2 regions of the Klebsiella sp. WP3-W18-ESBL-02 genome follow, and region 2 is predicted to be linked to the other one. Evidence: predicted binding sites of a transcription regulator. Region 2 holds the regulator's gene; the other holds the start of a gene.
The links. The regulator CRP, encoded in region 2, controls carbon source genes, mostly activating them, when cyclic AMP is high. The targets are predictions, from matches to a motif close to ATGTGANNNNNNTCACAT.
Positions count from the first base shown of each region.

Region 1: the regulator CRP is predicted to act here: its motif matches at 5,387-5,404, upstream of msrB (peptide-methionine (R)-S-oxide reductase MsrB).

Region 1 is NZ_AP021972.1:2,965,822-2,976,908, forward strand. Features, by position in the region: gene H7R56_RS14230 (FAD/NAD(P)-binding protein) at 1-1,154, opposite strand, end outside; gene ssuD (FMNH2-dependent alkanesulfonate monooxygenase) at 1,165-2,337, opposite strand; gene H7R56_RS14240 (sigma-54-dependent Fis family transcriptional regulator) at 2,611-4,539, shown strand; gene H7R56_RS14245 (YeaC family protein) at 4,536-4,814, opposite strand; gene msrB (peptide-methionine (R)-S-oxide reductase MsrB) at 4,858-5,271, opposite strand; gene gapA (glyceraldehyde-3-phosphate dehydrogenase) at 5,611-6,606, shown strand; gene H7R56_RS14260 (D-hexose-6-phosphate mutarotase) at 6,691-7,575, shown strand; gene H7R56_RS27865 (autotransporter outer membrane beta-barrel domain-containing protein) at 7,898-11,087, shown strand, end outside.
Region 2 is NZ_AP021972.1:463,540-474,626, reverse strand. Features, by position in the region: gene mdcA (malonate decarboxylase subunit alpha) at 1-10, opposite strand, end outside; gene H7R56_RS02235 (hydrolase) at 261-1,283, shown strand; gene H7R56_RS02230 (YheU family protein) at 1,280-1,498, shown strand; gene H7R56_RS02225 (phosphoribulokinase) at 1,556-2,419, shown strand; gene H7R56_RS02220 (OsmC family protein) at 2,536-2,940, opposite strand; gene crp (cAMP-activated global transcriptional regulator CRP) at 3,245-3,877, shown strand; gene H7R56_RS02210 (YccS/YhfK family putative transporter) at 3,929-6,004, shown strand; gene argD (bifunctional acetylornithine/succinyldiaminopimelate transaminase) at 5,997-7,214, opposite strand; gene pabA (aminodeoxychorismate synthase component 2) at 7,298-7,861, opposite strand; gene ppiA (peptidylprolyl isomerase A) at 7,958-8,530, opposite strand; gene tsgA (MFS transporter TsgA) at 8,809-9,990, shown strand; gene nirB (nitrite reductase large subunit NirB) at 10,240-11,087, shown strand, end outside.

The sequences.
Region 1 (11,087 bases), 2.5 Mb from region 2:
AAAAAAGGCTGGCCGTCGAGTAAATCGTGATGCGCAGGCCCGGTAGTCAGCACCAGATAATCCACCGCTTCCCGATGCTGACCGCCGCCGCGCAGCGCCAGATGAAGCGCCAGCGCCTCGTCATCGGCTTCCAGCGTCTGCAAACGCGCGGCCAGCGAGCGAAACGTTCCGTTGGCGCGTCGTGCCTCAATGGCCTGCGCAACCTGTGGCGCAATCCGGTAACGGTGCACGTCCCAGTAGCGCCGCAGGTGACGTAAGAACTGCCGTTTTTCTGCATCGCCCATCTGCTGCCAGAGGGTTTGTCCCTGTCCGCGCACCGCGTCCAGCACCGCCTGCCACGGCAGCCCCACCGCCGCTGCCCGGGCGATATCGACGCGAATCTGGCGTAAACGCTGGCGCAGCGTTCCCGTCTGATAGTCGGCCTGCCATTTCTCGGCGGTCAGCGGCGCATTGGGCCGCGAGAGCAGCCCATGACGTGAAAACGCGACAATGTCACCGTGATGCCCCTGACGTTGTAGCGTCGCGACCGCGTCAGCCATGCTCAGCGCCGTTCCCATAATGGCGACCCGCGCGGTGGCGGGGATCGCCGACAGCGCCCCGTCGCGCCAGGGATCGGCAATTAAGCGCGGGTGCTGCGCCAGCGGCCGTGCAGCCTGAGGCAGTCGCGGCGGCGGATGGCTCACCGCCAGCACCAGGCCATCCGCGCGCAGGCGTTGGCCTTCAGCTGTGATAACGCAGCCATCCTGCCAGCCCACCGCGCGCTCCCGGACGTGAGTCACACGATCGCCATGGGCCCGCGCCGCCGCGGTAAACGCGTCCTGAACATAGCGACCAAACGCGCCGCGCTGCGGGTAAACGCTACCGTCCGCCAGCAGGGCCTGCGGGTCCTGAGGGAAATCACCGTGCCGCCGATACCAGCGATCGAACGCGCCATCGTCGTCACCGGCAAGCTGCATACGTGCGGCAGGCACGTTAATGCGGTGCGCCGGATCGGTGGCTGAATAGGCCACGCCGAATCCCAGACTCGGGCGCGGCTCCACGACGCTAATGCGCAGCGGGCTCGTCGCCTCGCGCAGCAGATGAATCGCCACGGCCGTGCCGCTAAAGCCGCCGCCGACAATCACAATATGCGGGTCCTTCTCACGCTCGGGCATGGTTTCCTCCTCAGCTGGCGCTGGCGTGCTGAGTGGGGCGTTTGGCCCCGCCGATGGTTTCGCCAAACGGCCCGGTGTTCACCTGCCCCGTTGCCGAACGCGGCTGGCTGCTGGTGTTCAGCAGCGGCATCACCAGCTCGGCAAAGCGGTGCGCCTCTTCCAGATGCGGATAGCCGGAGAAAATAAAGTGGCTGATGCCCAGCGCCTGATACTCACGAATACGCTCCGCCACCTGCTGCGGATTGCCCACCAGCGCGGTCCCCGCGCCGCCGCGCACCAGCCCGACGCCCGCCCACAGATTGGGCGCAATGCGCAGGTTGTCGCGGCTGCCGTTATGCAGCGCGCTCATCCGCGCCTGCCCCGCTGAATCCATACGGGCGAAAATCTGCTGCGCTTGAGCGATGGTGTCGTCGTCAAGATGCGCAATCAGCCTGTCTGCCGCCGCCCATGCCTCTTCTTCCGTCTCGCGCACAATCACATGCAGACGAATGCCATACTCAAGCTGACGACCTTTTTCTTGCGCCCGCGCCCGGACTACTGCCAACTTTTCCGCCACCTGCTGAGGCGGCTCGCCCCAGGTCAGGTAGGCATCGATGTGGTCAGCGGCAACGTCGATCGCCTGCGTCGACGAACCGCCAAAATAGAGCGGCGGCCCATTTTTCTGCGCCGCCGGGAACAGCACTTCTGCCCCTTCCACCTGAATATGCTGGCCGTGGTAATCCACTTTTTCGCCCGCCAGCAGTCGGCGATAAACCTCCAGGAATTCATGGGTGACTTCGTAACGCTCGGCGTGGCTGAGGAAAATGCCGTCGCCTTTGTTTTCGACCGGATCGCCGCCCGTAACCACGTTAATCAGTAGCCGTCCTTCTGACAGGCGATCGAGGGTAGCCGCCATGCGCGCCGCCAGCGTCGGCGGTTGAAGCCCGGGACGTACCGCCACCAGATAGCGCAGGTTGCGGGTCATCGGTGCCAGCGCGGCGGCCACCAGCCAGGAATCTTCACAGCTTTTACCTGTCGGGATCAGCACGCCGTAATAGCCAAGGCTGTCCGCCGCCAGCGCAACCTGCTGGAGATACGGTAAATCGACCGGCCGACCGCCTTCGGTAGTCCCCAGGTAGCGCCCGTCACCGTGGGTGGGTAAGAACCAGAAAACATTTATTTTCTCAGCGGCTTGTACTGTCATTATCCATTTCCTTTATAACTATATTTGGTATTTATAGAAGGCATTATCTTCGTCAGTTATAAAGACATTAGCGAAATGCGTGCCAGTTTTTCGTTAAAATAAAAACGTTATTTATCATTGAATTAAACAGAAAGCCGTCGTTCGGTGCGTGTTGCAAATACAACAGCGCAACGGCGAAAGCTGCTGCAATGGCGACAAACCGCCGCCTTCCCCCTCTGGTATCTTGCGTGGGCAACGGATAACGTCGAGCCATTAATCCGCAGGAGATACACGATGCTTAACGCCGAACTCACATTATCCGGACCCGCGCCGATCGACCCCGCGTCGCAGGCCTTCCAGAAGGTCCTTGCGCGCCTTGCGCCTACCGACGCGACGGTGCTGATTATCGGAGAAACCGGCACCGGCAAGGAGGTGGTGGCGCGCTACCTGCATCGCCATAGCCCGCGCGCCGGCGGGCCATTTTTAGCCGTCAACTGCGGCGCGCTGACCGAGTCGCTGGCGGAGTCGGAGCTGTTCGGCCACGAAAAAGGCGCATTCAGCGGCGCCACCCACACCCATCAGGGCTGGTTTGAGGCGGCAGAAGGCGGCACGCTGCTGCTTGATGAGATTGGTGAGCTCAGCCTCGCGCTGCAGGTGAAACTGCTGCGGGTGCTTCAGGAACGGGAAATTACCCGCGTCGGCTCTCATCGTCCCATCCGTATTAACGTGCGGGTGCTGGCGGCCACCCACGTCGATCTGGCGCAAGCGATTCAGGCGCGCCGTTTTCGTGAGGATTTGTTTTATCGTCTGAACATCGCCGCCGTCACGCTGCCGCCGTTGCGCCAGCGTCGGCAGGATATTCCGGTGCTGGCGCACCATTTCGTGCAGCTGTATGCCAGTCGTCTGGGGCGACCAACCCAGCGGCTTTCCGCCCAGGCGTTGGCGCGGCTGAGCGCTCATCCGTGGCCAGGCAACATCCGCGAGCTGGAAAACACGCTGCACAACGCGGTGCTGCTGAACCCGGAAAGCGAACTCGGCGCCGAACATCTGCGCTTAACGCCGGTTTCGCCCACGCAGCCGGGCGCACCGGAGGAGAGCGATGAACTGGCCGCCTTTATGCGTCGTCAGTTGGACAGCCACAGCGGCGCGCTGTACGACCGCCTGCTGCAGGCGATGATCCACGCCGCCATGGACCGAAGCGACCATAACCAAAGCCAGGCCGCTCAGCTTCTGGGTATCAGCCGCCATACGCTGCGCACGCATCTGGCACATTTGGGCGTGATTAAACAGCGGAGGAAAGCCGGGGTGCTGCCGCCTCCTGCGCCACGCGAACGCGAACTGCGTATCGGCTATCAGCGTTTTGGCAACCTGGGCGTGCTGAAGGCACGTCAGCTGCTTGAACAAAACTTCGCCGAACTGGGGGTTAACGTGATGTGGAGCGAATACCCGGCAGGCCCACAGCTGTTACAGGCCTTAAGTCACAACGAAATTGATTTTGGCACCACCGGTGAAGCCCCGCCGATTTTCGCCCAGGCGAAGGACAACGCGCTGCTGTACGTTGCCTGGGAGCCGCCAGCGCCTAGGAGCGTGGCGATGGTCGTGCCCAACGCGAGCGATATCCGCACGCTTGAGCAGCTCCGGGGAAAACGGATTGCGTTGAATAAGGGATCGAACGTGCACTGGCTGTTGGTACAGATTCTGAAGGAAGCCGGGTTGGGGCTTGAAGATGTGAAAGTGGTTTACGCGCCGCCGAAATACCCGCTGACCGCCAGCGACGTGTTGTCAGCCGACGCCTGGATGATGTGGGACCCGCTGCTGAGCACCGCCGAGCGCAGCGGTACGCTGCGTGTCCTGGCCACGGGCGAAGGCCGCGTCAACAATCATCAGTTTTACATCACCCGCCGCCAGTACGCTCAACAAAACGAGGATATTATTGCCGGGGTGGTGGCCGCGCTGGTCAAAACTGGCAAATATATCGATCGTCACCGCCAGGAGGCCGCGCAGCTGCTGGCCGGGGAGTTGGGGCTGGATACCGGGTCTCTGGCCTGCGCGCTGGCAAGGCGCAGCCATCAGACCCGGGAAATGGACATGCAGGCCATTCGCGCGCAGCAAACCATCGCCGATCGCTTCTACGCGCTTGGCCTGCTGAGCAGGCCGGTCGCGGTCAGAGAGGCGATGTGGTACGCCAAAGAGCGGTTAATTGAGCCGTGGGCCGCCGCTTAGTGCTGCTTAAAGGTCGCAATAGGCTTCGGCGCAATACCGAAGTCTTCCTTCAACTGCTGCTTGCTTTTCATCACCATCTGGCCGTTGGTATCAATGGTCATGTGCTGGGCATCGCTGTTGTTGCGCGACTGCCACAGCATCACCAACTGCAGGCAGTTTTCTTTTTGCTCTGCGGTCAGCGCCACGCCGTCGGGCCATTTACCCAGCTCCACCGCGGTGGCTAAACGCTGGTAAATTTCCGGCGTCATATTGTCGATCATTTGCTCAATACTCATGTTCAGCCCCCTCTCCTGTGGAATAATTTGCTGAATCGTTTCTTCACCCTTTGATTGCGTCGCCATTTTCGTCATCCGTGAAGCTAAGCGATGCGGAATTGACGCAAAAACGTTCACCCGTTGGCTGCGGACCGTCGGGAAACACGTGCCCCAAATGCGCGTCACAATTTCCGCAACGAATTTCAGTGCGTTGCATACCGTGGGAGTAATCGTTGAGATAACGAATGGCCGTATCGCTAACCGGCTCATAAAAGCTCGGCCAGCCGCATCCGGAATCGTACTTACTTTGGGAGTGGAAAAGCGGCGCATCGCACACCAGACAGTGGTAAATCCCATCACGCTTGTTGTGCAATAAACGCCCGGTAAACGGCGGCTCTGTGCCATGTTTCTGCGTGACATAGAACTGCATTTCACTCAGGGTATTTTTCAGTTCTTCTGGGGTGGGTTTGTTCACCATTTTGCTCACATCTCGCTATGAAAAATACATTTGCCAGTCGATTCTAACAAAACATTAACAATGAAGCGTGAACTTTTGTTCTAAACTTAATCGGCGTAAAAAAGCTGCCGGGTAATTGTGACGCCAATCACATTTTTATCTCCAGTGCCCTTTAAAATTCCCGGCGCCGCCCCCACGTGGTTTCAAGCTCAAAGGGAGAGTGAGGCAGGTTAGTCGTGCAAAGCTTAGGCAGCAGATTGATTTGTCGCAATGATTGACACGATTCCGCTTGACGCTGCGTAAGGTTTTTGTAATTTTACAGGCAACCTTTTATTCACTAACAAATAGCTGGTGGAATATATGACTATCAAAGTAGGTATCAACGGTTTTGGCCGTATCGGTCGCATTGTTTTCCGTGCTGCTCAGAAACGTTCTGACATTGAGATCGTTGCAATCAACGACCTGTTAGACGCAGAGTACATGGCATACATGCTGAAATATGACTCCACTCACGGCCGTTTCGACGGTACCGTTGAAGTGAAAGACGGTCATCTGATCGTTAACGGTAAAAAAATCCGTGTTACCGCTGAACGCGATCCGGCTAACCTGAAATGGGACGAAGTTGGTGTTGACGTTGTTGCTGAAGCTACCGGTATCTTCCTGACCGACGAAACCGCTCGTAAGCACATCACCGCTGGCGCGAAAAAAGTTGTTCTGACTGGTCCGTCCAAAGACAACACCCCGATGTTTGTTAAAGGCGCTAACTTTGACAAATACGAAGGCCAGGACATCGTTTCCAACGCATCCTGCACCACTAACTGCCTGGCACCGCTGGCTAAAGTTATCAACGACAACTTCGGCATCATCGAAGGTCTGATGACGACTGTTCACGCGACCACCGCCACTCAGAAAACCGTTGATGGCCCGTCTCACAAAGACTGGCGCGGCGGCCGCGGCGCAGCTCAGAACATCATCCCGTCCTCTACCGGCGCTGCTAAAGCTGTAGGTAAAGTACTGCCAGAACTGAACGGCAAACTGACCGGTATGGCGTTCCGCGTTCCTACCCCGAACGTATCCGTTGTTGACCTGACCGTTCGTCTGGAAAAAGCTGCTTCTTACGAAGAAATTAAGAAAGCAATCAAAGCTGCTTCCGAAGGCGCAATGAAAGGCGTTCTGGGTTACACCGAAGACGACGTTGTATCTACCGATTTCAACGGTGAAGTTTGCACTTCCGTATTCGATGCTAAAGCAGGTATCGCTCTGAACGACAACTTCGTGAAACTGGTTTCCTGGTACGACAACGAAACTGGTTACTCTAACAAAGTTCTGGACCTGATCGCTCACATCTCCAAATAAGTTTGAGATGAGAACCTGATCCAAAAAGGCGACTTCGGTCGCCTTTTTTTATGGCTAAAAGTTATCAACACCAAGGATTGCATCATGATTAACAAAATTTTCGCTCTCCCGGTTATCGAACAGCTTACCCCTGTCCTCTCCCGTCGCCAGCTCGACGAGCTGGAACTGATTGTCGTAGACCATCCCAAAGTAAAAGCCTCAGTGGCCTTCCAGGGTGCACATCTGCTTTCCTGGAAGCCAGAGGGGGAACAAGAAGTGCTGTGGCTAAGCGCCAATACCCCGTTTAAAGACGGCGTTGCCATCCGCGGCGGCGTGCCCATTTGCTGGCCGTGGTTTGGCCCAGCCGCGCAGCAGGGTTTCCCGGCGCACGGTTTTGCCCGTAACCTGCCGTGGGCGCTGAAGGCGCATAATGAAGACGATAATGGCGTGGTCTTAACCTTCGAGCTCAAAAGCAGCGATGCCACCCGCCAGTACTGGCCGCACGAGTTCTCTCTGCTCGCGCGCTTCAAGCTGGGTAAAACCTGCGAGATGGAGCTGGAAGCCCACGGTGAATTCGAAACCACGACCGCACTGCATACCTATTTCAACGTCGGCGACATTCATGCCGTGAAAGTGAGTGGTCTGGGCGATCGCTATATTGATAAAGTGCTGAATGCGCAAATCGGTGAGCTGAGCGACGGTGTACAGACCTTCCCGGATCGAACCGACCGCGTTTACCTGAACCCGGAAGCATGCAGCGTGATCCACGACGCCTCGCTGAAGCGTACTATCGACGTGATTCATCATCACCATGTGAACGTTGTCGGCTGGAACCCTGGCCCGGCCCTGTCCGTTAGCATGGGTGATATGCCGGATGACGGCTATAAAACCTTCGTTTGCGTAGAAACCGCCTGCGCCAGCGCAACGCAGAAAGCCACCGAAGAAAAACCGGCGCGCCTTGCGCAAACCATTCGCGTCCTCAACCGCTAATTCCCTCCTCCTGGCCGGGCCTATCCTATTGCCCGGCCTTTTTCTCTACGGCACATCAACAAAGCGCATTTATTCAAAATAAGTTACCGGTAACATTGAATAGATCAATCTTCTAAGCAAGATCCTAAATCGGCACAAAAATCGGTGATAGTCTGAATCGATAAAAACAACTCACTAGCTAATAGTGAATGAATACCATTTTTATCTATTTAAATCCCTCCTCGCCTCCCTTATCAACTCTATTGCGCAAACCATGACGCCATAAAGGCCTCACCTGCGCAAAGCGTATATGTGCCGATTCAGTTTTTAGCAGAGGATTACCATGCCTGTTTTACACGCGCTCCCCTTCAGGCAGAGCGCAATTGCGTTTGCCACAAGCCTGGCGCTTTACGCCGCCTTCAGCCAGGGTGCCTATGCCGCCAACGGTGCGGATGGCAGCCCAGCGACATCGGATGCCAGCGCCCAGGGCGGACGCGGCGGCAATATGGACCTTGTCACCGGCGTAGGGGGTAACGGTGGCCGCGGCGGCGTCGGTGGCCGTGGCCAGGCCAGCAGCGATGGTGAAAACGGCTATGCTGGCAGCACCGGCAGCACGCCGCTCCCCGCAGGAACAGGTGGCCGTCATCAGGAGCCCGTTAGCAGTGCAAACAGCGGGTCCGGGGCCGCAGGCGGGGGCGGCGGCGGCGGTTCGGCTGGCGTTGTCTTTAACGGCAGCGGATCAACCAGCAATACCGGTACGATCGTCGGGGGCCGTGGGGGCCACGGCGGCAACGGCGGCGCAAACACTGCGGATATCGCGAATGCCGGCAACGGAGGTAACGGCGGCGATGGCGGCGGCGGCGGTAGCGGTGTGCTGTTAACCACCAGCGGCAGCTATACCAACAGCGGAACAATAAGCGGTGGCGATGGTGGCACCGGCGGGAATACCGGTAGCGCCAGCGCTAGCGCTCTGACCACCAGCGGCAGTACGCTTCATGCGGGAAGCGGCGGATCCGGCGGGAAAGGCGGTGACGGCGTGACCGCCACCCAGGGCGGCAACATTAATAACACCGGTACCCTTCGCGGCGGTCGCGGTGCGACGGGCGGGCTGGCGGCTAACGCCAACAGCACGCAAAACAGTACCGTTACCGGCGTTGGCGGCACCGGTGGTGAAGCCGCCAGCGGCGGCAGTGGCGTCTGGCTGAGTGATACCAGCACCCTTACCAACAGCGGGCAGATCGTCGGCGGCATTGGTGGCGACGGCGGTAACGGCGGGGCTGCAGAAGTGGGTCAGGGATCCGGCGTTGTCGGCTATGGCGCAGAGGGCGGCGACGGCGGCAGCGGGATCACCGTCGTTGGCAGCGGCATCATCACCAACCAAGCCGCAGGACAGATAGTTGGCGGTAGCGCCGGTACCGGCGGCGGCGGAAACTCCACCAGCAGCGGGCTCAACCTGACCGGCGGGGACGGTGGCGACGGAGGGAACGGCGGCAGCGGCATTGCGTTACAAAACGGCGGGAACGTCGATAACTTTGGCGCCGTGCTCGGCGGCACGGGCAACCGAGGCGGCGGTAGCGGTAACCTCCCCTCTGCGCGCGGCGGTGATTCAGGCACCGGCGGCACCGGAATCGAAATCAGCCAGCAGGGCAACGTCACTAACGAAACCTCCGGTAAGGTATCGGGCGGCAAAGGCGGCGATGATTCTGCCGGCGGCGGTGGCGTCGGCGGCGTTGGCGGCACCGCCGTCAGCATTACCGGCGCGGGCGAGGTATTGAATAAAGGGCAGTTTATCGGCGGTGACGGCGGCGCGGGAGCCAATGCCAACGGCACCAGCGCGAACGGCGGTACCGGCGCGCAGGGCGGCAACGGGCTCGCCATTGACGGCCAGGGCACCGTCACCAATGCCGCTGGCGCCTCGGTGCGCGGCGGGATGGGCGGTACCGGCGGCGGCGGGAGCAATACCGGCAACGGTGGCGCTGGCGGGAAAGGCGGTAACGGCGTGCTGATTGGCGCGGGGGGAACGGTGACCAACGACGGCACGATCCTCGGCGGTACCGGTAATCGCGGCGGTGGCAGCGGTAAAGCGGATGGCGGTAGCGGCGGCGACGGCGTACACATCGCCAGCGGCGGCGGAACGCTCAATAATACCGGGACCATTGCCGGTGGCAGCGGCGGCAATGCCGGAACGGCCAGCGGCACCTCCGGCGCGGGCGGTATCGGCGTCTACGGCAGCAATATGACGATTATTAATAGCGGCACACTTGAAGGCGGGATGAGCCAGGACGGCAAGACGCGAGCCCGGGCGGTCGAGTTTACCGACGGCACGAACTCACTTACGCTGCACGCGGGGTATCAGGTGATCGGCACGGTAAGCGGCGATAGCGGTGACGATACCCTTATGCTCGGCGGGTCGCAAAATGCCCGTTTTGATGTTTCCAGCATCGGCAACGACGCCCAGTATCAGGGCTTTGACCATTTTACGAAAAAAGACGCGAGCACCTGGCTTTTGCAAAACACCACGACGGCCACGACGCCGTGGACACTCTCCGGCGGCATACTGCAAATCGCTAAAGATGCCAACCTCGGCAGCGCCAGCGGTACGCTGACGTTTGACGGCGGTACGCTGCAGCTGCTGGATAATCTGGATTTAAACAGCGCGCGTCCGATCGCGCTTAACGACGCGGGCGGCACGCTCGATACTCAAGGCTACGATACGACGATTACGCAAGGGATCACCGGCCACGGGGGCCTGACTAAACAGGGGGCGGGTACCTTAACGCTGAGCGGCGACAATCGCTTTAGCGGCGAGACGAAGCTTGCCGCCGGGCGTCTTGATGTTACCGGCTCACTTGCAGGAGCCGTGCGTGCGCAAACCGGGACGGCGCTTTCAGGTAACGGCAGCGTTGGCAGCACCACTCTCGATGACGGCAGTTCGTTGACCGTCGGCTCGCTCGCCCAGGCTACGAGCGCTGATGCCGTCTTTAGCATTACCGGAGCGCTGGATAATAGCGGAACCGTCACCCTCTCACGCAGCGCCGGGCATGCCGGTAATCAGCTTAATATTAGCGGCAATTACCGCGGCCAGGGCAGCGCCCTGCTGGCGATCAACACCGTACTTGGCGGCGATCATTCGCTGACCGATCGCGTCAGCATTGCCGGCAGTACCGCCGGAACCACGGCGGTCAGTTTTCGCAACGTCGGCGGGCTGGGAGCGCAAACCCAGCAAGGGATTGAGGTCATTAGCGTTAGCGGGGCCTCCGCTACGGGCGCATTTCGCCAGACGGGGCGCGTGGTTGCCGGGCCATGGGATTACAGCCTGGTGCAAAAAGGGAAAAACTGGTACCTGACGTCGATCAATACCACCACGGTAACGCCAGTTTCACCGCCATCGCCGGTGCCACAGTATCGCCCGGAAGCCGGCAGCTATCTGATGAACCTTGCCGCCGCCAACACGCTGTTCAATCTCTCGCTCGACGATCGTGAAGGGGCCACTGAATACGGCGTTCAGGGAGATCACCGCCCTGCTCTCGCCG
Region 2 (11,087 bases):
CAGATAACATTATTAACCTCCTGATTCAGCTAATCATTTTGATTGCTTAACACAGATAAGAGTGTGCACTCTGGTGAGAAAGTCATCAATTAAGCGTAGGAAAGAATCATTAGCTTGAGAGTAATAATTGAAGTAACAATTTGTGAGGAGGATCAGACTCCAAAGGGATAAAAAGCGCTACGCATGCCTCATTTTCATAAACACAAGGGCAAAGTGACGGTATAGTAGGCGGCAGATTAACGAGTAAACATCGCGTAGCCATGACTGAAACCACCCACCACGACCTCAACATCGACACCTGCAGCAGCGCCACCTTCGTGCCGATGCGCGGCGTCAGCAATCGCCATCTGCAAACGATGCTGCCGCGCCTTATTCGCCGTAAGCTGCAGTTCACGCCGCACTGGCAGCGTCTTGAGCTGCCGGACGGCGACTTTGTCGATCTGGCGTGGAGTGAAGACCCGCAGGCCGCGCGCCATAAACCGCGCCTGGTGGTGTTCCATGGGCTGGAGGGCAGCCTGTACAGCCCGTATGCTCACGGTTTAATTAATGCGGCAAAAGAACAGGGCTGGTTGGGCGTCGTGATGCACTTTCGCGGCTGCAGCGGCGAGCCCAACCGCCTGAACCGTATCTATCACTCCGGTGAAACGGAAGATGGCACTTGGTTCCTGCACTGGCTGGCGCGCGAATACGGCCATGTGCCGACCGCAGCGGTGGGCTATTCGCTGGGCGGCAATATGCTCGCCTGCCTGCTGGCGAAAGAAGGTGATAACGTCCCGGTGGATGCCGCGGCGATCGTCTCAGCGCCGTTTATGCTGGAAGCCTGTAGTTATCATATGGATAAGGGCTTTTCCCGCGTCTACCAGCGCTACCTGCTCAATCTGCTCAAGGGCAACGCGGCCCGCAAGCTCAAGGCCTATCCCGGCTCGCTGCCGGTAGATTTACGCCAGCTGAAAAGCATGCGTCGCATCCGCGAGTTTGACGACTCGATTACCTCAAAAATTCACGGCTTCGCCGATGCCATTGACTACTATCGTCAATGCAGCGCGATGCCTATCTTAAGCAAAATCACCAAGCCGACGCTGATCATCCACGCTAAGGACGATCCGTTTATGGATCATCATTCTATTCCCGCCCAGGAAGAGCTGCCGGATAACGTCGAGTATCAGTTGACCGAGCACGGCGGGCACGTGGGCTTTATCGGTGGGACTCTCCGCCACCCGGAAATGTGGCTGGAGAAACGCATCCCCACCTGGCTGATGCGCTGGCTGGGGACGAAAGGATGATCATTCCATGGCAGGACCTCGACCCGCAAACGCTGGATAACCTGATTGAAAGCTTTGTCTTGCGCGAAGGCACTGATTATGGTGAATATGAGCGTTCACTTGCGCAAAAGGTCGCCGACGTCAAACAGCAGCTACAAACAGGCGAAGCGGTGCTGGTCTGGTCAGAACTTCACGAGACCGTCAATATCATGCCCCGTAACCAATTCCGCGGTTAACTATACTAGTGACAGGAAGCACGCTGCTTGCTGTCACGTATTCAGGGAGTTATTCGCATGTCTGCCAAACACCCGGTTATTGCCGTTACCGGCTCCAGCGGAGCGGGTACGACCACCACCAGCCTCGCATTCCGTAAAATCTTCGCCCAGCTTAACCTGCGATCCGCCGAGGTCGAAGGTGACAGCTTCCACCGCTATACACGCCCGGAAATGGACATGGCGATCCGCAAGGCCCGCGATCTGGGCCGCCATATCAGCTACTTCGGTCCGGATGCCAATGACTTTGGTCTGCTGGAACAGACTTTTCGCGATTACGGCCTGACCGGTAAAGGGAAGTCGCGCAAATACCTGCACACCTACGACGAAGCGGTACCGTGGAACCAGGTGCCCGGCACGTTCACACCCTGGCAGCCCCTGCCGGAGCCTACCGACGTGCTATTCTACGAAGGGCTCCACGGCGGCGTGGTGACGCCGCAGCACGACGTGGCCCGCCACGTGGATCTGCTGGTCGGCGTGGTGCCGATCGTAAACCTTGAGTGGATCCAGAAGATGATTCGCGACACCAGCGAACGCGGCCACTCGCGCGAAGCGGTCATGGACTCGGTGGTGCGCTCAATGGAAGACTACATCAACTACATCACCCCGCAGTTTTCACGCACACACATCAACTTCCAGCGCGTGCCCACGGTCGACACGTCTAACCCCTTCGCCGCGAAAAGTATTCCATCGCTGGACGAGAGCTTTGTGGTGATTCACTTCCGTAATCTTAAAAACATCGACTATCCGTGGCTGCTGGCCATGCTTCAGGGATCGTTTATTTCGCATATGAATACGCTGGTCGTTCCCGGCGGGAAGATGGGGCTGGCAATGGAATTGATTATGACGCCGCTGGTGCAGCGTTTAATGGAAGGCCGCAACTAAACCTTAAGCCTGATGGTGCTTCGCTTATCAGGCCTACAGGATATTGCGAAACGAGTAGGTCGGGTAAGGCGTAGCCGCCACCCGACAGTCGCACGGCATACGCCCTTGTTAAGGGTTTACCCCTCAATCACTTCGTAAGAGTGGGTGATATTCACCGCTTTTTCGAGCATCAACGCAACCGAACAGTATTTCTCCGCCGACAGATCGACCGCACGAGATACCGCCGCATCCTTCAGCGCTTTACCGGTGACAATGAAGTGCAGATTAATATGGGTAAACAGTCGCGGCGCTTCTTCACGGCGCTCGGACGTCAGCTTCACTTCACAATCGGTGACGTCATTACGGCCCTTTTGCAGAATAGACACCACGTCGATAGCACTACAGCCACCAGCGGCCATCAGCACGACTTCCATCGGGCTTGGCGCTTTATCGCCAGAGTTGCCGTCCATCAGAATCTGGTGGCCGGAAGCGGACTCGCCAAGGAAGGTTAACCCTTCAACCCATTTCACACGCGCTTGCATAATTTTTAACTCCGAGGTTGCAATATTCTTCTCAGATTACGCGCACATAACAATTCTCGCAATGGAAGGCGATCGCCGTCATGCTGAAGCGAGACACCAGGAGACACACGGCGAAAGCTATGCTAAAACAGTCAGGATGCTACGGTAATACATAAACGTACTGCATGTATGCAGAGGACATCACATTACAGGCTGCGGCGTAACTCGACAGCCGACTTCCCAGGTAACGGGAAGGATACTATTGCAACCGGTGGCCGTCAGGTTTTTGCCGCCGGGAAGAGCTTATAACAGAGGATAACCGCGCATGGTGCTTGGCAAACCGCAAACAGACCCGACTCTCGAATGGTTCTTGTCTCATTGCCATATTCATAAGTACCCCTCGAAGAGCACGCTGATTCACCAGGGTGAAAAAGCAGAGACGCTGTATTACATCGTAAAAGGCTCAGTGGCAGTTCTCATCAAGGACGAAGAAGGCAAAGAGATGATCCTCTCTTACCTCAACCAGGGCGATTTTATCGGCGAGTTAGGCCTGTTTGAAGAAGGCCAGGAACGCAGCGCGTGGGTACGGGCAAAAACCGCTTGTGAAGTGGCTGAAATCTCTTATAAAAAATTCCGTCAGCTGATCCAGGTTAACCCGGACATTCTGATGCGTCTCTCTTCGCAAATGGCGCGTCGTCTGCAGGTTACCTCTGAGAAAGTCGGCAACCTGGCGTTCCTCGATGTGACGGGTCGTATCGCGCAGACTCTGCTGAACCTGGCCAAACAGCCGGATGCGATGACCCACCCGGACGGCATGCAGATCAAAATTACCCGTCAGGAAATCGGTCAGATCGTGGGCTGCTCCCGTGAAACCGTGGGCCGTATCCTGAAGATGCTGGAAGATCAAAACCTGATCTCCGCACACGGCAAAACCATTGTCGTTTACGGTACCCGCTAATCCAGCCTAAACGGCGTATTGCCAGGCAATACGCCGCTTTTGTTTTCCCCTATGTGGCGCAGGCTGATTTACCACCCAGAAATCAACTATGCACTACGGCAAACGCTGGTGCTGTGTTTGCCCGTGGCTATTGGCCTGCTTTTCGGCCATCTTCAGCAGGGCCTGCTGTTCTCGCTGGTGCCCGCCTGCTGCAACATCGCCGGTCTCGACACCCCACATAAGCGCTTTTTCAAACGCCTGATTATCGGCGGCAGCCTGTTTGCCGGGTGCAGCCTTGCCGTGCAGCTGCTGCTGGCGCGCGACGTTCCCCTGCCGCTGATCCTGAGCGGGCTAGCGCTGCTGCTGGGCGTAACGGCGGAGATCAGCGCGCTGCACGGGCGGCTACTGCCCGCCTCGCTGATCGCCGCCATTTTTACGCTCAGCCTGGCCGGCAATATGCCCATCTGGCAGCCGCTGCTCATCTACGCGCTGGGCACCCTGTGGTACGGATTATTCAACTGGTGGTGGTTCTGGATATGGCGCGAACAGCCGCTGCGTGAATCGTTAAGCCTGCTCTACCGTCAGTTGGCCGACTATTGCGAAGCAAAATATAGTCTGCTGACGCAGCATACCGACCCCAGCAGCGCACTCCCGCCACTGCTCACTCGCCAGCAAAAGGTGGTGGATCTCATTTCCCAGTGCTACCAGCAGCTGCATATGCTGGCTGCTAACCAACATAACGACTACAAGCGGCTGCTGCGTGCTTTCCAGATGGGGCTGGATTTGCAGGAACATATCTCCGTTAGCCTGCACCAGCCGGAAGAGGTCCAGAAGCTGGTTGAACAAAGCCACGCCGAAGCGGTGATCCGCTGGAACGCGCAGACCGTTTCCGCGCGCCTGCGCGTGCTGGCGGACGATCTTCTCTATCATCGCTACCCCACGCGCTTCACGATGGACAAACAGATTGGCGCGCTGGATAAAATTGCCCGCCAGCATCCGGATAACCCGGTCGGCCAGTTTTGCGCCTGGCACTTCAGCCGTATTGCCCGCGTACTGCGTAGCCAGCGCCCACTTTACCCACGTAATCTGATGGCCGACAAAGAGCGCCGCCTGCCGCTCATCCCGGCGTTAAAAAGCTATCTGTCGCTGAAGTCGCCCGCGCTGCGCAACGCCGCACGCCTCAGCGTCATGTTAAGCATTGCCAGCCTGATGGGGATGGCGCTGCATCTGCCGAAACCCTACTGGATCCTGATGACGGTCCTGCTGGTCACGCAAAACGGCTACGGCGCTACGCGCGTAAGGATTTTCCATCGTGCGGCAGGGACTCTGGCCGGGCTGGTCATCGCCGCTATCGCCCTACACTTCCACACGCCACAAGGGTGGGCGCTGGCTGGGATGCTGATCGTGACGCTGGTAAGCTACTTGATTATTCGCCGCAGCTACGGCTGGGCCACCGTGGGCTTCACGATTACGGCGGTGTATACCTTGCAGCTTCTGACGCTCAACGGCGAAGAGTTTATTATCGCCCGCTTTATCGACACCCTGATCGGCTGCCTGATTGCCTTTGGTGGGATGATCTGGCTGTGGCCGCAGTGGCAGAGCGGCCAGCTGCGTCAGAACGCTCAGGCGGCGCTGGAGGCTGACCAGGAGGCCATTCGTCTGATCCTCAGCCCCGACCCGCAGGCGCCTAAGCTTGCCTATCAGCGCATGCGCGTCAACCAGGCGCACAATACGCTGTACAACACCCTCAACCAGGCCATGCAGGAACCGGGATTTAACTCTCGCTATCTCGAAGACATGAAGCTGTGGGTCACCCACAGCCAGTTTATCGTCGAGCACATCAACGCCATGACGACCCTGGCACGCGAGCACAACATGCTGACGCCGGATCTGGCCCAACGCTATCTGGAGTCGTGTGAAATCGCGCTCCAGCGCTGTCAGCAGCGTCTGGAATACGATGAGGCGGGAAGCAGCGGCGAGGTGAACATTATGGAAGCGCCGGACGCGCTGTCCCACGGGCCGTTGAGCACCATGGAACAGCATCTCCAGCGTATTTTAGGGCACTTAAGCACCATGCACACCATCTCGTCGGTGGCCTGGCGCCAGCGCCCGCGGCACGGCGGCTGGTTGAAACGGCAGTCTAGCTGATCAATGCTGCCACGGCTTGTGCAAAGCGCTGCATACCGTCGTCGATATCCTGTTCTTCCACCACCAGAGATGGCGCAAAGCGCATCACGTCCGGGCCCGCATTCAGCACCATCACGCCAGCATCCGCCGCAGCATACAGGAAGTCGCGCGCGCGGCCTTTATACTTCGCGTTCAGTTCTGCACCTATCAGCAGACCCATGCCGCGCACATCGCTGAAGACATCGTACTTCGCGTTAATGTGCTGCAGATGCTGAACAAAGCGCTCACGTTTAGCATTCACGCCGTTAAGGACTTCGGGGGTGTTAATGATATCGAAGGCCGCCCCGGCCACGGCACAGGCCAGCGGGTTACCGCCGTAGGTGGAACCGTGTGACCCCACGTGGAAGGCACTGGCAATCTCTTCGGTGGTGAGCATAGCGCTGACCGGGAAACCGCCGCCCAACGCCTTGGCGCTGGTCAGAATATCCGGCGTCACGCCGTAGTGCATGTAAGCGAACAGCGAGCCGGTACGGCCCATGCCGCTCTGCACTTCATCAAACACCAACAGCGCCTGGTGCTTATCGCACAGCGCGCGCAGGCCTTTGAGGAATTCTGGCGTTGCCGCCAGTACGCCGCCTTCACCCTGAATAGGCTCGACCACGACCGCGCAGGTATGATCGTCCATTACCGCTTCTACCGCATGCAGATCGTTAAACGGTACGTGGACAATATCGGCCGGTTTCGGGCCAAAACCATCGGAATACTTCGGCTGACCGCCCACGGAAACGGTGAACAACGAACGTCCGTGGAACGCGTTATGGAAGGCAATAATTTTGGTTTTGTACGGGCTATGGCGGGTAGACGCGTAGTAACGCGCCAGCTTAAAGGCGGTTTCGTTGGCTTCCGTTCCGGAATTCATGAATACCACACGTTCCGCGAAGGTAGCATCCACCAGCTTCTGCCCCAGGCGCAGCGCCGGTTCGTTAGTAAACACGTTGCTGGTATGCCACAGGGTTTCACCCTGGGTTTTCAGCGCGTCCACCAGTGCCGGATGACAGTGGCCCAGCGCCGTCACCGCAATACCGCCTGCAAAATCAACGTACTCTTTGCCTTGCTGATCCCAGACGCGGCTGCCCTTGCCCTTCACCGGAATAAACTCGGCCGGTGCATAAATTGGCAAAATGACCTGATCGAAGGTCGCGCGGGTGATCGCAGGTTGTTTGGTTACCATGTCATGCCCTTCTTCAACGATGCAGCAATGATTGTGAGAATCTATCCACAAAATATGCATAAAAAATCACATCATGGCAACTACTATCGATGGAGAAAGTTGGCCAGCAGCGCGTGTCCTTGCTCGCTAAGAATGCTTTCCGGGTGGAACTGTACGCCTTCGAGATCCCACTCGCGGTGACGAATCCCCATGATTTCACCGGCTTCGCTAAGCGCGGTAACCTCAAAGCAGTCCGCCAGGGTACCCGGCTGAATCAGCAGCGAATGATAGCGGGTAACCGTCAGCGGGTTATTCAGCCCGCGAAAGACGCCCTGCTGCTGATGGAAAATCGGCGAGGTTTTGCCGTGCATGACCTGAGCGGCGCGAACGATACGCGCGCCAAAGGCCTGAGCGATAGCCTGATGACCTAAGCAGACGCCAAGAATGGGAATTTTGCCGGCGTAGCGGCGAATAACGTCAAGTGAAATACCGGCATCATCCGGCGTGCAGGGGCCTGGAGAGATAACGATTTTCTCCGGTGCCAGCAGGGCGATTTCCTCGAGAGTGATGTCATCGTTACGTCTGACCGTTACGCTGGCGCCCAGCTCACAGAAATACTGGTAAAGGTTCCAGGTAAAGGAATCGTAATTATCAATCAGCAGGATCATGGCGGCTCCGGTTATCTTTCTGCCGCCATTCTACCGGGTGACATCCACTTTAGCGATACGGGCGACGGCCTCATGCCTGACGCCGCCCGATATGGCTTACGGCAGGACTTTCGCGGAAAGGATCACGACCGGCTTGGTCGGCACATTCTGGTACGGCCCGACGTTATGGCTCGGCACCTGGGAGATTTTATCCGCCACGTCCATGCCCTTCACAACCTTGCCGAATACCGCATAGCCGAAATCACGCTGACCGTGATCAAGGAAGGCGTTATCGGCCACGTTGATGAAGAACTGGCTGGTTGCGCTATCTTTATCAGCAGTACGCGCCATCGCGATAGTGCCGCGAGTATTACGCAGGCCATTGTCAGCTTCGTTTTTAATCGGCGGGTTCGGCTGCTTCTGCTGCATCTGCTCGTTAAAACCGCCGCCCTGAACCATAAAGCCCGGGATCACGCGGTGGAACGTCGTGTTGTTGTAAAAGCCGCTATTAACGTATTTCAGGAAGTTTTCAACGGAAACCGGCGCTTTCTGGCTATCCAGCTGCAGCTCGATATTACCCGCGGAGGTCGTCAGCAGTACGTGCGGATTCTGGGTTGCTGCTAAAGCCGCAGGAGCCATCGCCGAGAGAGCAAAAACAGCCGCCACGGCCGCCAGAGTTGATTTGAGCATGAGAATTCCTTTAACAGGTGCAGTAGAGAAAGCAAGTGGCTTGATTCTAAAGAGGGACAGCCCCTCAGGCCAGTGCTTTACCAAAGTTTACCTGGGCTCAACGCTTATAATGAGCGTGGTAAGCATTGCCACATTTGATTTTGTGATCCAGATCACAATGAAAAGTGTAATACGCCAACGTTTGCGTAATAAAACTATGAATACGTCACTTCAGTGACTAAAATCTGCCCGCTCAGCGCAGTGTCAACGCGCTTTACACAACTATTCACAGGCCAGTCATGACTAACAGCAACCGTATCAAGCTCACATGGATTAGCTTCTTCTCCTACGCCCTTACCGGTGCGTTGGTGATCGTCACCGGGATGGTGATGGGGAACATCGCCGATTACTTCAATCTGCCCGTTTCCAGCATGAGTAACACCTTTACCTTCCTGAACGCCGGTATTCTGATCTCGATTTTCCTCAATGCATGGCTGATGGAAATTGTTCCCCTGAAGACGCAGCTGCGTTTTGGCTTCATTCTGATGGTACTGGCGGTGGCCGGCCTGATGACCAGCCACAGCCTGGCGCTGTTCTCGGCGGCCATGTTCGTGCTCGGTCTGGTCAGCGGGATCACCATGTCGATCGGTACCTTCCTGATTACCCATATGTATGAAGGCCGTCAGCGCGGCGCGCGCCTGCTGTTTACCGACTCCTTCTTCAGCATGGCGGGGATGATTTTCCCGATGCTCGCCGCCTGGCTACTGGCTCGTACCATCGAGTGGTACTGGGTCTATGCCTGCATTGGCCTGATCTACGTCGCGATTTTCGTGCTGACCTTCGGCTGCGAGTTCCCACTGCTGGGGAAAAAAGCCCAACAGAACGACCAGCCAGTGGTCAAAGAGAAGTGGGGCATTGGCGTGCTGTTCCTGTCCATCGCCGCCCTGTGCTACATCCTCGGCCAGCTGGGCTTTATCTCCTGGGTGCCGGAATATGCTAAAGGCCTGGGCATGAGCCTTGGTGACGCGGGTAAACTGGTCAGCGACTTCTGGATGTCTTACATGTTCGGCATGTGGGCCTTCAGCTTCATCCTGCGCTTCTTCGACCTGCAGCGTATCCTGACCGTGCTGGCTGGCATCGCGACCGTGATGATGTACCTGTTCAACCACGGCGAACCGCAGCATCTGGCATGGTTTATTCTGACCCTGGGCTTCTTCTCCAGCGCCATTTATACCTCAATTATCACCCTGGGTTCGCTACAGACCAAAGTCGCCTCCCCAAAACTGGTTAACTTCGTGCTGACCTGTGGCACCATCGGCACCATGCTGACCTTCGTGGTAACCGGCCCGATCGTTGCCAGCAGCGGCCCGCTGGCTGCGCTCACCACGGCGAACGGACTCTACGCTGTCGTGTTTGTGATGTGTCTGATCCTCGGCTTCGTTAGCCGCCACCGTCAGCATGCTACGGTTGCCGGACACTAATCCTTACCGCCCCTTTTCAACCTGAAAAGGGGCACCTTTCTCCAGCTCTGCCCCCCGCCGCTTATTTGCTCATTTCGAACAAAAAACAAACACCAAAGAAAGTTGTGTATTATCCGCAACTTACAAAACCACTTTAAAATCATAGCCATACCCATTAAGTGGTAGGTAAAGGCTAAATTGATTTGAATCAATAATCCCCCTAGCTGAATCGTTAAGGTAGGCAGTATTAGAATAGAAATCGAGGCAAAAATGAGCAAAGTCAGACTCGCAATTATCGGTAACGGCATGGTCGGCCACCGTTTTATCGAGGATCTTCTCGATAAATCCGATGCCAGCCACTTCGACATTACCGTCTTCTGTGAAGAACCCCGCATCGCCTACGACCGCGTCCACCTCTCCTCCTACTTCTCACACCACACGGCGGAAGAGCTGTCGTTGGTCCGTGAGGGCTTCTATGAGAAGCATGGTGTGAAGGTACTGGTCGGCGAACGCGCCATCACCATTAACCGTAAAGAGAAGGTGATCCACTCCAGCGCGGGTCGTACCGTCTTTTACGACAAGTTGATTATGGCGACCGGTTCTTACCCGTGGATCCCACCGATTAAAGGGTCTGAAACTCAGGATTGCTTCGTTTACCGTACCATTGAAGATCTGAACGCCATTGAATCCTGCGCCCGCCGTAGCAAACGCGGTGCGGTGGTCGGCGGCGGCCTGCTCGGCCTCGAAGCAGCCGGCGCGCTGAAAAACCTCGGCGTTGAAACCCACGTGATCGAATTCGCCCCGATGCTAATGGCGGAACAGCTCGATCAGATGGGCGGCGAGCAGCTCAAGCGCAAAATCGAAAGCATGGGTGTGAAGGTTCACACCAGCAAAAACACCAAAGAGATCGTGCAGGAAGGCGAGAACGCCCGTAAAACCATGCGCTTTGCCGACGGCAGCCAGCTGGAAGTCGACTTTATCGTCTTCTCTACCGGCATTCGCCCGCGCGACAAGCTGGCCACCCAGTGTGGTCTGGAAGTCGCCCAGCGAGGCGGCATCATGATTAATGACCGCTGCCAGACCTCCGATCCGGATATCTACGCCATCGGCGAATGCGC